Thiorhodovibrio winogradskyi: one gene and its partner. The protein of the gene in region 1 interacts with the protein of each later gene in a pairwise test. Links are inferred from orthologs where the notes say so. Each region holds a gene or a part of one and is shown on either strand. Other genes may lie near its edges. The genes, in order: hflK and ftsH.

What was found.
Region 2: the proteins of hflK (region 1) and ftsH interact in binary tests that used the Escherichia coli proteins (3 or more experiments, as listed by UniProt). The link is inferred for Thiorhodovibrio winogradskyi from one-to-one orthologs.

Annotation. Positions count from the first base shown.
Region 1 is NZ_CP121472.1:380,003-385,990, forward strand. Bases 1,360-4,327 are described here. They hold hflK (FtsH protease activity modulator HflK), read left to right. Parts: upstream 1,360-2,233; coding sequence 2,234-3,421; downstream 3,422-4,327. Other genes in these bases: hflX (ribosome rescue GTPase HflX), read left to right, coding at 1,360-2,113; hflC (protease modulator HflC), read left to right, coding at 3,421-4,327. Also shown: tRNA (adenosine(37)-N6)-dimethylallyltransferase MiaA, read left to right, coding at 1-238; RNA chaperone Hfq, read left to right, coding at 536-793; more of hflX, read left to right, coding at 818-1,359; more of hflC, read left to right, coding at 4,328-4,341; Thiowin_RS01950 (DUF2065 domain-containing protein), read left to right, coding at 4,389-4,574; Thiowin_RS01955 (ATP phosphoribosyltransferase regulatory subunit), read left to right, coding at 4,678-5,886.
Region 2 is NZ_CP121472.1:3,850,543-3,856,009, reverse strand. The notes cover bases 1-2,949. They hold ftsH (ATP-dependent zinc metalloprotease FtsH), read left to right. Parts: upstream 1-485; coding sequence 486-2,414; downstream 2,415-2,949. Other genes in these bases: folP (dihydropteroate synthase), read left to right, coding at 2,441-2,949; rlmE (23S rRNA (uridine(2552)-2'-O)-methyltransferase RlmE), read left to right, coding at 1-266. Outside these bases: more of folP, read left to right, coding at 2,950-3,220; glmM (phosphoglucosamine mutase), read left to right, coding at 3,333-4,673; Thiowin_RS17695 (sodium-dependent transporter), read left to right, coding at 4,731-5,467. UniProt on the Escherichia coli protein: Acts as a processive, ATP-dependent zinc metallopeptidase for both cytoplasmic and membrane proteins. Plays a role in the quality control of integral membrane proteins.

The DNA of each region.
Region 1 (5,988 bases):
TCCCGCTTTGCCTTCGATGCGCGCGGTCGGCTATCGGCAAATGTGGCACTATTTGGATGGCGACTGTGATTTCGCGCGCATGCGCGAGCTTGCCATCACGGCAACGCGGCAACTCGCCAAGCGGCAGATGACCTGGCTGAGATCCGAGAGCGATTGCATCTGGCTGCCCCAGGGGGGCTCCCTGTTGGATCGGGCGCTGGAGAGGCTGGCAAATCTGGCGGCCATCGGTGAGTGCTGAGCTGGCGCGGCCCTGGCGCGGCCCAGGGCGCTTGCTGGCCGCAAGGTGACAAGAATGGCGCCTTTTTTGCTTGGACGTCGGACCAAAGGTCGCCAGTGAGACCATGACCCGGCGGCTCTGTGATAACGTATCACTTGCATTGACGTCCTATGCGTGCAAGCGCATCGTCGCGACCTGGCCCCTGCGAGCCTGATTGCCGCGGTTGCCGGCCTCCTCCGTGGTGTGCAGAACGGCGGTGGATGATCGTTGCGATCATGCGTTGATGGGGCTGCCCAATAACAACAAGAGAATTTCACTATGTCGAAGGGACACAGTCTTCAGGATCCGTTTTTGAACGCATTGCGCAAAGAGCGCGTGCCGGTCTCGATTTTTCTGGTCAATGGCATCAAGCTCCAGGGACAGGTCGAGTCCTTCGATCAGTTCGTGGTGTTGCTCAAGAACAATGTCAGTCAGATGATCTACAAGCACGCGATTTCCACCGTGGTGCCGTCACGCAACGTCAAATGGTCCTATCCAGAGGATGACCTCGACCTGGATGAGAGCGAGGCGGAATGAGGCGGTACCTGCCGCGGGTTTGCCATGTTTGAGCGGCCGGACGCGGGCGAACGCGCTCTTTTGGTGCAGCTGGCCATCGGCGGAAAGCTGGACGCGGAAGCCAGCACCGAGTTCCGGCTGCTGGCCGAGGCCGCCGGCGCGCTTGAGGTGGGCTGGCTCACCGGTACCCGCGCCGCGCCCGATCCGCGCTTTTTTATTGGCCAGGGCAAAGCGGCTGAGTTGGCCGAGCAGCTGGCCGCCACGGGCGCCGAACTGGTGATTTTCGACCATGCCCTGAGCCCGGCCCAGGAGCGCAACCTGGAGCGTCGGCTGTCCTGTCGGGTGGTGGATCGCAATGGGCTGATTTTGGATATTTTCGCCCGCCGCGCGCGCTCTTTCGAGGGCAAGCTGCAGGTGGAGTTGGCGCAGCTGCGGCACCTGTCAACCCGCCTAGTGCGCGGCTGGACCCATCTTGAGCGCCAGAAGGGCGGTATCGGCCTGCGCGGACCGGGCGAGACCCAGCTCGAGACCGACAGGCGCCTGCTCGGCCAGCGCATTGTCGCCTTGAACAAACGCCTCGAGCGGATCGAGACCCAGCGCGCCCAGGGGCGCCAGGCGCGTGATCGCGCCGAGATCGCCACCGTCTCCCTGGTGGGCTATACCAATGCCGGTAAGTCCACGCTCTTTAATCGGCTGACCGCGGCCGGGGTGTTTCAGGCCGATCAGCTTTTCGCTACCCTGGATCCCACCCTGCGACGCTTGGAGCTGCCCAATGCCCCGGCCGTGGTGGTGGCGGATACCGTGGGCTTTATCAGCCAGCTGCCACATGAGCTGGTGGCGGCCTTTCGCGCGACCTTGCAGGAAACGCGCTCGGCGGCGCTGCTGCTGCATGTGATCGATGCGGCGGGCAAGGAGCGCGAGCGCTGCGAAAGGGATGTTGAGCAGGTGCTGACGGAGATCGGCGCCGAGTCGATTTCGCGCCTGCGGGTGATGAATAAAATCGACCAGCTTGAGGATCAGCGTCCGCGGGTTGATCGGGACGCGGCGGGGAATGTCAGCACGGTATGGCTGTCCGCTCGAACAGGTGAGGGCGTGGATCTGCTGGTGGACGCACTGGCCGAGCGCTTTCGCGGCCAGGTTGAAAATTGTCAGCTTGAGCTAAATCCTTCCGAGGGTGCGTTGCGCGCCTGGCTCTATCGACACGGGCAAATTCTTGCCGAACAAGCCAGGGATGACGGTGGCTGGACCCTGGAGGTGATGATCGAGCCCGAGCGACTGCAGCGGGAGTTGCGGCGCCAGGGTCGTGCGCGACCCCAGCCAAGGGAATTTCCTGTATGGTAAGGCTGCGCATTGTCCCCCGGGCCGGGAAAACCTAAAATGCCCGTTCGATGGTCGTGGCGCGGCACGCATTTAGCACCTTCGAATCACCTTTAAAGAACGATTAGCCCAGACGGAGACACTATGGCCTGGAACGAGCCGGGAGGCGGAGGCAAAGACCCCTGGGGGTCCCAGCAGGGAAACCAGGGCGGACCGCCCGATCTCGACGAGATCGTGCGCAACTTGCAGGACAAAATGAAAGGCCTGTTCGGTGGTGATTCCGGATCTGGCAAGGGCTCCGGTGGCGGGGCGGGCGGCGGTGCACCGCTCGGGCCGCTTGGCAAGTGGACTATCGGTATCGTTGTCGGGGTGCTGGTGGTGCTTTGGCTCGCCACCGGTATTTATATCGTCGATCCCGCTGAGCGCGGTGTGGTGCTGCGCTTCGGTGTCTATAACAGGATGACCCAACCCGGCCCGCACTGGCACTGGCCCTGGCCGGTTGAGCAGGTCGAGATTGTCAATGTCGACGAGATCTCATCCTTTAGTCACAAGGCACTGATGCTGACCCAGGATGAGAACATCGTCGATGTCGAACTCACCGTGCAGTCGCGCATTGAGGATGCCGCCAATTATCTGTTCCAGGATCAAAATCCGGAGAAAACCCTGCGCGATGCGACCGAGACCGTGGTGCGCAAGACCATCGGCGGCAGCAAGCTCGATTTCATCCTGACCGAGGGTCGCAGCGCCGTGGCGGCGACCATTCGCGAGCGGGTTCAGGCCTTGATGCGCGAGTACAAAACCGGTCTGCTAGTCACCTCCATTAACATGCAGCCGGCCAAGCCGCCGGAGCAGGTCAAGGAGGCTTTCGATGACGCCATCAAGGCGCGCGAGGACAAGGAACGTTCCGAGAACAAGGCCGAGGCTTATGCCAATCAGATCCTGCCGCAGGCGCGCGGTGAAGCCGCCCGCATCGTGGCGGATGCCAAGGCCTATCGCGATCAGGTGATCGCCGAGGCCGAGGGTGAGAGTTCGCGCTTCCTGGCGGTGCTGGAGGAGTATCGCAAGGCGCCCGAGGTGATGCGTGAGCGCCTGTATCTGGATACCATGCAAGAGGTGATTGGCGACAGCCAGAAAGTGCTGATCGACGTGCCGGACAGCAATAGCCTGATGTATCTGCCGCTGGATCAACTCATGAAGAACCCGGGCGCGAGTCGCGACGGGGCCCCGGCAAGTGTCTCTTCAAGCGGGAGTAGTGGCAACGCGAGTGGTGCGAGCAACTCGATAACGCAACGGCCGATGCGCAATGTGAATCGCGAACGGAGGACCCGCTGATGACAGACCGCATGAAACTCCTCTCGGGCATCGCTGTTCTGGTGCTGGTTGGCTTGGTGACGGCCTCGGCGTTCATCGTTTATCAGTGGGAGATCGCGATCAAGCTGCGCCTGGGTGAAATCGTCGGGCCCGAGTACAAACCAGGCCTGCACTGGAAGGTGCCGGTGCTGAACAATGTGATCAAGTTCGACGCACGCATTCAGACACTCGACTCCCAGCCGGAGCGCTTCCTCACCATCGAAAAGAAAGACGTCATCGTCGATTCTTACGCTAAATGGCGCATCAATAACGCGGCGCAGTTTTTCCGTTCCACCGGCGGCGACAGTGCCCGTGCCGCGCGTCTGCTTGCCGAGCGTATTAATACCAGCCTACGGGACGAATTCGGTCGCCGCACCATTCAGGAGGTGGTGTCCGAAGACCGCCTGGAACTGATGCAGGTGCTGACCAAGACACTCGACACCCAGGCCACTGAGTTGGGTGTGGAGGTGGTGGATGTGCGGGTGAAGAAAATCGATCTGCCGCCCGAGGTGAGCGAATCCGTCTATAACCGCATGCGCGCCGAGCGCGAGCGTGTGGCAAGCGATCTGCGCGCCAAGGGTCATGAAGCGGCTGAACGTATCCGCGCCGATGCTGATCGCCAGCGCACCGTCATCCTGGCGGACGCCTACAAGGAGTCCGAGGAAACCCGTGGCCTGGGTGATGCGAAAGCCGCGCGGGTCTACGCCGAAGCCTTCGAGCAGGATCGCGAGTTCTACGCTTTCTACCGCAGTCTGGATGCCTACCGGAAGTCGCTCGTCGACAAGGGCACCACCCTGGTGTTGGCGCCTGACTCGGAATTCTTCCGCTATTTCAATCATCCCCAGGGCGCGGCCGGCTCCTCGGACGACGCCGGCACGGATGGTCGTCTGCGTGTGCGCTAGCAGCGCGCGTTGCTGGCTGCCGGCGGCTATTCTGGATTTGATGCACGATGTGGCATGACTTCCTGGTGGCTCTGGCGCTGGTGTTCGTCATTGAGGGCGTCATGCCCTTCGCTGCCCCCGGGGCCATGCGCCGTATGATGGAGGAGGTGGCGCGCCAGAGTGATGGCAGTCTGCGCATCGTGGGCCTGCTTAGCATGGCCTCTGGGGTTGTGCTGCTGTACTTTGTTCGTTAGCTGACAAGCGACCCCATGATTTCCCATTCCGCACCGCGCCCGGGCTGCCGCCGTCCGCGCCGCCCTGGCTGTGCCGCAACCGCACCCTGACTCCGGCAAGCTCATGACCATCAATCAGGACCGCTGGCTTCTCCCTGCTGGCATTGAGGAAATTCTGCCCCAACAGGCGCGCGATATTGAGCGCCTGCGCCGCTGCCTGCTCGATCTGTTCGATGCTTGGGGCTATGATTTGGTCATTCCGCCCTTTATCGATTATCTCGAGAGCCTGCTGATAGGCACCGGGAGCGATCTGGATCTGCAGACCTTCAAACTGACTGATCAGCTCAGCGGGCGCCTGCTTGGCGTGCGCGCGGACATGACGCCGCAGGTGGCGCGCATTGACGCCCATCAGCTCAGGCGCGAGGAACCCACCCGGCTGTGTTATCTCGGCACTGTGCTGCATACCCGCTCCGATGGCTTTGCCGGCACCCGCAGCCCGCTGCAAATCGGTGCCGATATCTATGGCCATGGCGGCGCCGAGAGCGATGTCGAAATTCTCAGGCTGCTGCTGACCACCCTAGAGACCGCCGGAATCGGCTCCGCCTACCTTGATCTCGGGCATGTGGGCATCTTTCGCGGCCTGGCTGAACAGGCAGGACTGTCGCGGGAGCAGGAATTGACGCTCTTTGGTATCCTGCAGCGCAAGGCCAGCACCGAACTTGCAGCGCTGCTCGATGAGGCTGGCGTCGAGCCAAGCGAGGCGGATATGCTTCTGGCGCTGGTTGAGCTGAACGGTGATGATGCGCTTGAGCGCGCTGGCGAGCGTCTTGCCAAGGCTCGCGATAGCGTTCATCGGGCGCTCGGCAATCTGCGATTGATTGCCGAGGATCTGCACGCCTGGATGCCCCAGGTGCCAGTGCACTTCGATCTGGGCGAATTGCGTGGCTATACCTACAAGACCGGGGTGGTTTTTGCTGCTTTCGCGCCTGGGTGGGGGCTCGAAATCGCGCGCGGCGGGCGCTACGATGCCATTGGCGAGTTTTTTGGCCATGCCCGCCCGGCGGTCGGCTTCAGCACTGATCTCAAAGGCTTGATTGAGCTGGCCGCGCCCGCTGCCGAGCACCCTTTGGTTGGAGCTGGCGCCGTGCTCGCGCCCAATGATCGCGACCCCGGATTACAGGCGCTGATCAACGAGCTGCGGGCATCCGGTCGGCGGGTGCTAAGCTGGCTGCCTGGTCAGCAAGGTCATCCGGCCGCGCTTGGCTGCGAGCAGCGCATTGAGCGTCGCGATGGGCGCTGGCAATTGGTACCCATGGTGGCGGGCCAATTTTGACGGAGCGACTCTCGATGGAGCGAGTCTGGAGCCGGGCGCGGTCTTAAAGGATGGATGGCGACGGCGGGTACAACAACGACAACGATGATTTCGCTTTGCTGT
Region 2 (5,467 bases), 3.5 Mb from region 1 along the record:
TCTATCTTTGCGAGTTGGCGCTGGACTTGGCGACCAGAGTGCTGCAATCTGGAGGTCATCTGGTGGTCAAGACATTTCAAGGTGAGGGCTTTGACCCACTCGTGCGCGAACTGCGCCGCTGTTTCGAGCGGGTGGTGACGCGCAAGCCGGATGCCTCCCGGGCTAACAGCCGTGAGACCTACCTGGTTGCCAAGGGTTTTCGCCCAGCTTGCCGGGCAGTCACCAAAACAGGTCCGGGTCAAGGCCCTGTTAGTGTAGGGGCTTAGGCTGATGCGACAGGCTGACTTTGGCTTTGCGCGTCTACCTGTGTCAGGATGCGGGGGTGGCAACCCGGGTTGATCACCCGGTATTGATCAATACCGCCTGATCGACTCAATAATCGACTCAATAATCGACTCAATTATTGACTCAATAATTAAGTCAATGATCGACAAGGTGTCCGGCCATGCCGGACGATTTTCGGAGAGACTGCGTCTGTGAGTGATATGGCAAAGAATCTGCTTTTGTGGGTGGTCATAGCGATTGTGCTGATGTCCGTCTTTAACAATTTCACCACGGCTCCAACCACGCCGCGGACCATGGCCTACTCGGATTTTCTCGAGCAGGTGCAGCAAGGTCAGGTTAGGGAAGTGGTGGTCAAGGGACGTACCATTGAGGGGGAAAGCGTCGACGGTCGCCGCTTCACCACCTACAGTCCGGGCGATGACGGCTTGGTGGGTGATCTGCTTAATAACAATGTCGAGATCAAGGCCGCGCCGCCGGAGAAGCAGTCACTGCTGATGCAGATCCTGATCAACTGGTTCCCGCTATTCATTCTGATCGGCCTGTGGATTTTCTTCATGCGCCAGATGCAGGGCGGCGCCGGCGGTCGCGGGGCCATGTCCTTCGGCAAGAGCAAGGCGCGCATGCTGAGCGAGGATCAGGTCAAGGTGACCTTCGCGGATGTCGCCGGGGCCGAAGAGGCCAAGGACGAAGTGGTCGAGGTTGTCGATTTCCTCAAAGATCCGTCGAAATTTCAAAAGCTTGGCGGAAAAATTCCCAAGGGTGTGCTCATGGTGGGGCCGCCCGGCACGGGTAAGACGCTGCTTGCGCGCGCCATCGCTGGCGAGGCCAAGGTGCCTTTCTTCACCATCTCAGGCTCGGACTTTGTCGAGATGTTTGTGGGTGTTGGTGCCTCGCGCGTGCGGGATATGTTCGAGCAGGCCAAGAAGCATGCTCCTTGCATTATCTTCATCGACGAAATCGACGCCGTTGGTCGTCATCGCGGCGCCGGTCTCGGCGGTGGTCATGACGAGCGCGAGCAGACGCTCAACCAATTGCTGGTGGAGATGGACGGCTTCGAGGGCACCGAGGGCATTATTGTCATCGCCGCCACCAACAGGCCCGATGTGCTTGATCCGGCCTTGTTGCGTCCCGGTCGTTTCGATCGTCAGGTGGTGGTGCCCCTGCCCGACGTGCGCGGACGCGAGCAAATTCTGAAGGTCCACATGCGTAAGGTGCCAACCGCCGAGGATGTGAAGGCATCCATCATCGCGCGTGGCACGCCCGGCTTCTCGGGTGCCGATCTGGCCAATTTGGTCAATGAGGCAGCGCTTTTCGCCGCGCGCTCCAACAAGCGTTTGGTGGATATGCAGGATCTGGAAAAGGCCAAGGACAAAATCATGATGGGTGCCGAGCGGCGCTCCATGGTGATGTCCGATGACGAGAAAAAGCTCACGGCTTATCACGAGTCTGGTCACGCCATCGTTGGACGCCTGGTGCCCCAGCATGACCCGGTGCACAAGGTCAGTATCATTCCGCGCGGTCGGGCGTTGGGCGTGACCCTGTTCCTGCCGGAGGATGATCGCTTCAGCTACAGTAAGCAGCGGCTCGAGAGTCAGATCTCCAGTCTCTTTGGCGGGCGTATCGCCGAGGAATTGATCTTTGGACCAGAAATGGTCACCACCGGTGCCTCGAACGACATTCAGCGTGCCACCGAGCTGGCGCGCAACATGGTCACCCGTTGGGGTCTGTCCGACCGGCTCGGTCCGCTGTCCTACGGGGAGGACGAACAAGAGGTCTTTCTCGGTCATTCTGTCACTCAGCACAAATCGGTCTCGGATGAAACCTCGCATGTGATCGACGAGGAAGTGCGCAGCGTGATTGATCGAAATTACGAGCGTGCCAAGCATCTGTTGAACGAAAACATGGAGAAACTCCATCACATGGCGGCGGCCTTGATTAAGTACGAAACCATCGATCTTGATCAAATCAACGACATCATGGATGGCCGTGATCCGCGTCCACCCAAGGACTGGGATAACGATACCCAACGCCCGCCAGGTGGCAGCGCCAAGGCACCCGCGACCGCGAATGAGGACGGCAAGGCTGTCAGCGGCATTGGTCCTATCGGCGATCCCGCGGGCGAGCATTGACGCCACATCCAAGTCAGGTCTCAGTGATGGGCGTGCTCAATGTCACGCCCGACTCCTTCTCTGATGGCGGGCGCCATGCCGATGCCCAGGCCGCCTGTGACCATGCCCATGCGATGGCCGAGGCGGGGGCGGCGATCATCGATATCGGCGGTGAGTCGACGCGGCCTGGCGCCGCCGCAATTAGTGGCGCCGAGCAGTTGCGACGGGTGATTCCCGTGATTGCCAGGATCGCGTCGACTCTGGAGACCGTGATCTCGGTCGATACCTCCGATCCTTTGGTCATGCGTGAAGCCGTCGCCGCTGGCGCCGGTATGATCAATGACATCCGTGCATTGCAGGCGCCTGGCGCCATGGAAGCGGCCTCCGAGTTACAAGTGCCGGTGGTGCTGATGCACATGCAGGGCGAGCCCAAGACGATGCAGCAGCAACCGGACTATACCGATGTGGTCGCTGAGGTCGCGGGCTTTCTGCAATCGCGCATGAATGCCGCCCAAGATGCCGGCATTCCATTCGAGCGACTGCTGATAGACCCGGGATTTGGTTTCGGCAAGCGCCTGGAGCATAATCTGCAACTCTTGGCGCGACTTGAGTCCATTGTGGCACTGGGGGCGCCGGTGCTGGTGGGGCTGTCGCGTAAATCCATGCTCGGCGCCGTGACTGGCGCGGATCTGAACGAGCGTCTACCGGCGGGCCTGGCAGCCGCCGTCATGGCGGTGGAGCGGGGCGCGGCCATTGTACGGACGCATGATGTTGCCGCGACCGTGCAGGCCATGAAGATGGTCCAGGCGACGCGCATCGCGGCCTAGGTCGCTTCCCGTCAAACAGCCGCTTCATCCCGCGGTTTGGTGCCGCACTCTGAGCTTTATTGACACATCAGCTCGCCACGTCGAGCTTGATATCTTGGTAAAAGACAAGCGCATGCGAAAATACTTCGGAACCGATGGGATTCGCGGCCGTGTGGGTGACCCAAGCGTTAGCCCGGACTTTGTGCTCAAACTCGGCTGGGCCGCCGGGCGGGTGTTGGCGCGCCATGGCAATGGTCGCAAGGTGCTGATCGGCAAGGACACTCGAATTTCTGGCTATATGTTTGAATCCGCCTTGGAGGCGGGACTGGTCGCGGCCGGATTGGATATCCGTCTGCTCGGTCCCATGCCGACCCCAGGTGTGGCCTATCTGACCCGCACGCTGCGCGCGGTGGCGGGAATTGTTATCACCGCATCCCATAATCCCTACCAGGACAACGGTATTAAGTTCTTCTCCGGGTCCGGGGATAAGTTGCCTGATGAAACCGAGCGCGCGATTGAAGAAGAACTCGAACTGCCGCTTGAGGCAGTGACCGCGAGCGAGCTTGGCAAAGCCAAACGGGTCGAGGATGCAAGCGGACGTTATATCGAGTTCTGCAAAAGTACGGTGCCGGCTTGGTTTTCTCTAAAGGGTTTGAGGATTGTGGTGGATTGCGCTCATGGTGCGACTTACAACATAGCGCCTTATGTGTTCGATGAGCTTGGCGCGCAAGTTGTTAGCCTGGGTGTCGATCCGGATGGCTTCAATATCAACCAATCCGTTGGATCCTTGCATCCGGAAACCTTGCAGCAGACTGTCCGGCGGGAACAGGCCGATCTGGGCATCGCTTTCGATGGTGATGGCGACCGGGTGCTGATGGTGGATGCCAACGGGCGTCTGATCGATGGTGATGTGCTGCTCTATCTGATCGCCAAGTCGCGTCTGGAGATGGGCTGTCTTAAGGGGCCCGTGGTTGGTACCCTGATGAGCAATCTCGCACTTGAGCAGGCCCTGCGGCAACTGGGTATCGACTTTGCGCGGGTGAAGGTTGGGGATCGTTATATCATGGAGCGGCTCAAGGCGGATGATGGCATTCTTGGGGGGGAGCCCTCCGGTCATATCATTTGCCGGGACCGCACCTCTACCGGTGATGGCATCATCGCCGCCCTGCAGGTGTTGGCGGCACTGGCGAGCTCAGAGCAAAGCCTGGCGGATGGCGCGAACGCAGTGGCGCATTATCCGCAGGCGCTGATCAACCTGCGTTTGGAAAAACAGGGCGATGTCATTAACCGACCTGAGGTGCAGCATGCGGTGCGTGCGGTTGAGGAGCGTTTGGGCGAGCAGGGTCGGGTACTTCTGCGGCCATCGGGTACCGAGCCTGTCGTGCGGGTGATGGTGGAAGGTCGCGACCGCGATCAGGTTGAAAAGATGGCAGCAGAGCTTGCAGATTGTGTTCGCGCGCAAGTGAGTGCCTGACAACCAGCGGCTGATCACCAACGCTTTAACCAGGACGATTCCGCAGAGCAGAAACCCATGGCAACATCCACCAGCATCCATGGCATGTGGTCCTCGCGATTTGCCTTTATTCTCGCGGCCAGTGGCTCGGCGGTGGGGCTTGGTAACATATGGCGCTTCCCTTATACGGCGGGCGAGTATGGGGGCGGTGCCTTTGTGCTGGTTTATTTGCTGTGCGTGGCGGTCATCGGTATTCCCATCATGATGGCCGAAGTCATGCTTGGCCGCCGTGGCCGGCAAAGCCCAATCAACACCATGCGCGCATTGGCGCAGGCCCAGCAGGCGCCCGTCATCTGGCAACTTGTCGGCTGGCTTGGCATCCTGTCCGGTTTTCTCATTCTGTCCTTTTACAGTGTCGTGGCCGGTTGGACCCTGGCCTATGTGCTGCGGGCCGGCACTGGCGCCTTTTCGTCGATTGACGCGGCCGGTTCGGCACAAGTGTTCTCTGCCTTGATCGCTGATCCTTGGCAGCTCTTCCTGTGGCACAGCGTTTTTATGATCATGGTCGGGCTGGTGGTGGCGCGTGGTGTGACCAGCGGTTTGGAGCAGGCCGTGCGCTTTTTAATGCCGGCGCTTTTCGTGCTGCTGATCCTGATGGTGGCCTACGCTGCTCAGACCGGGGCCTTCATGCAGGGGCTCGATTATCTGTTTCGGCCCGATTTTCTCGAGTTCCAAGGGCGCGCTGGCGAGGCGATTCTGAGCGCCATGGGCCAGGCATTTTTTAGCCTCAGTTTAGGGATGGGGGCCATCATGAT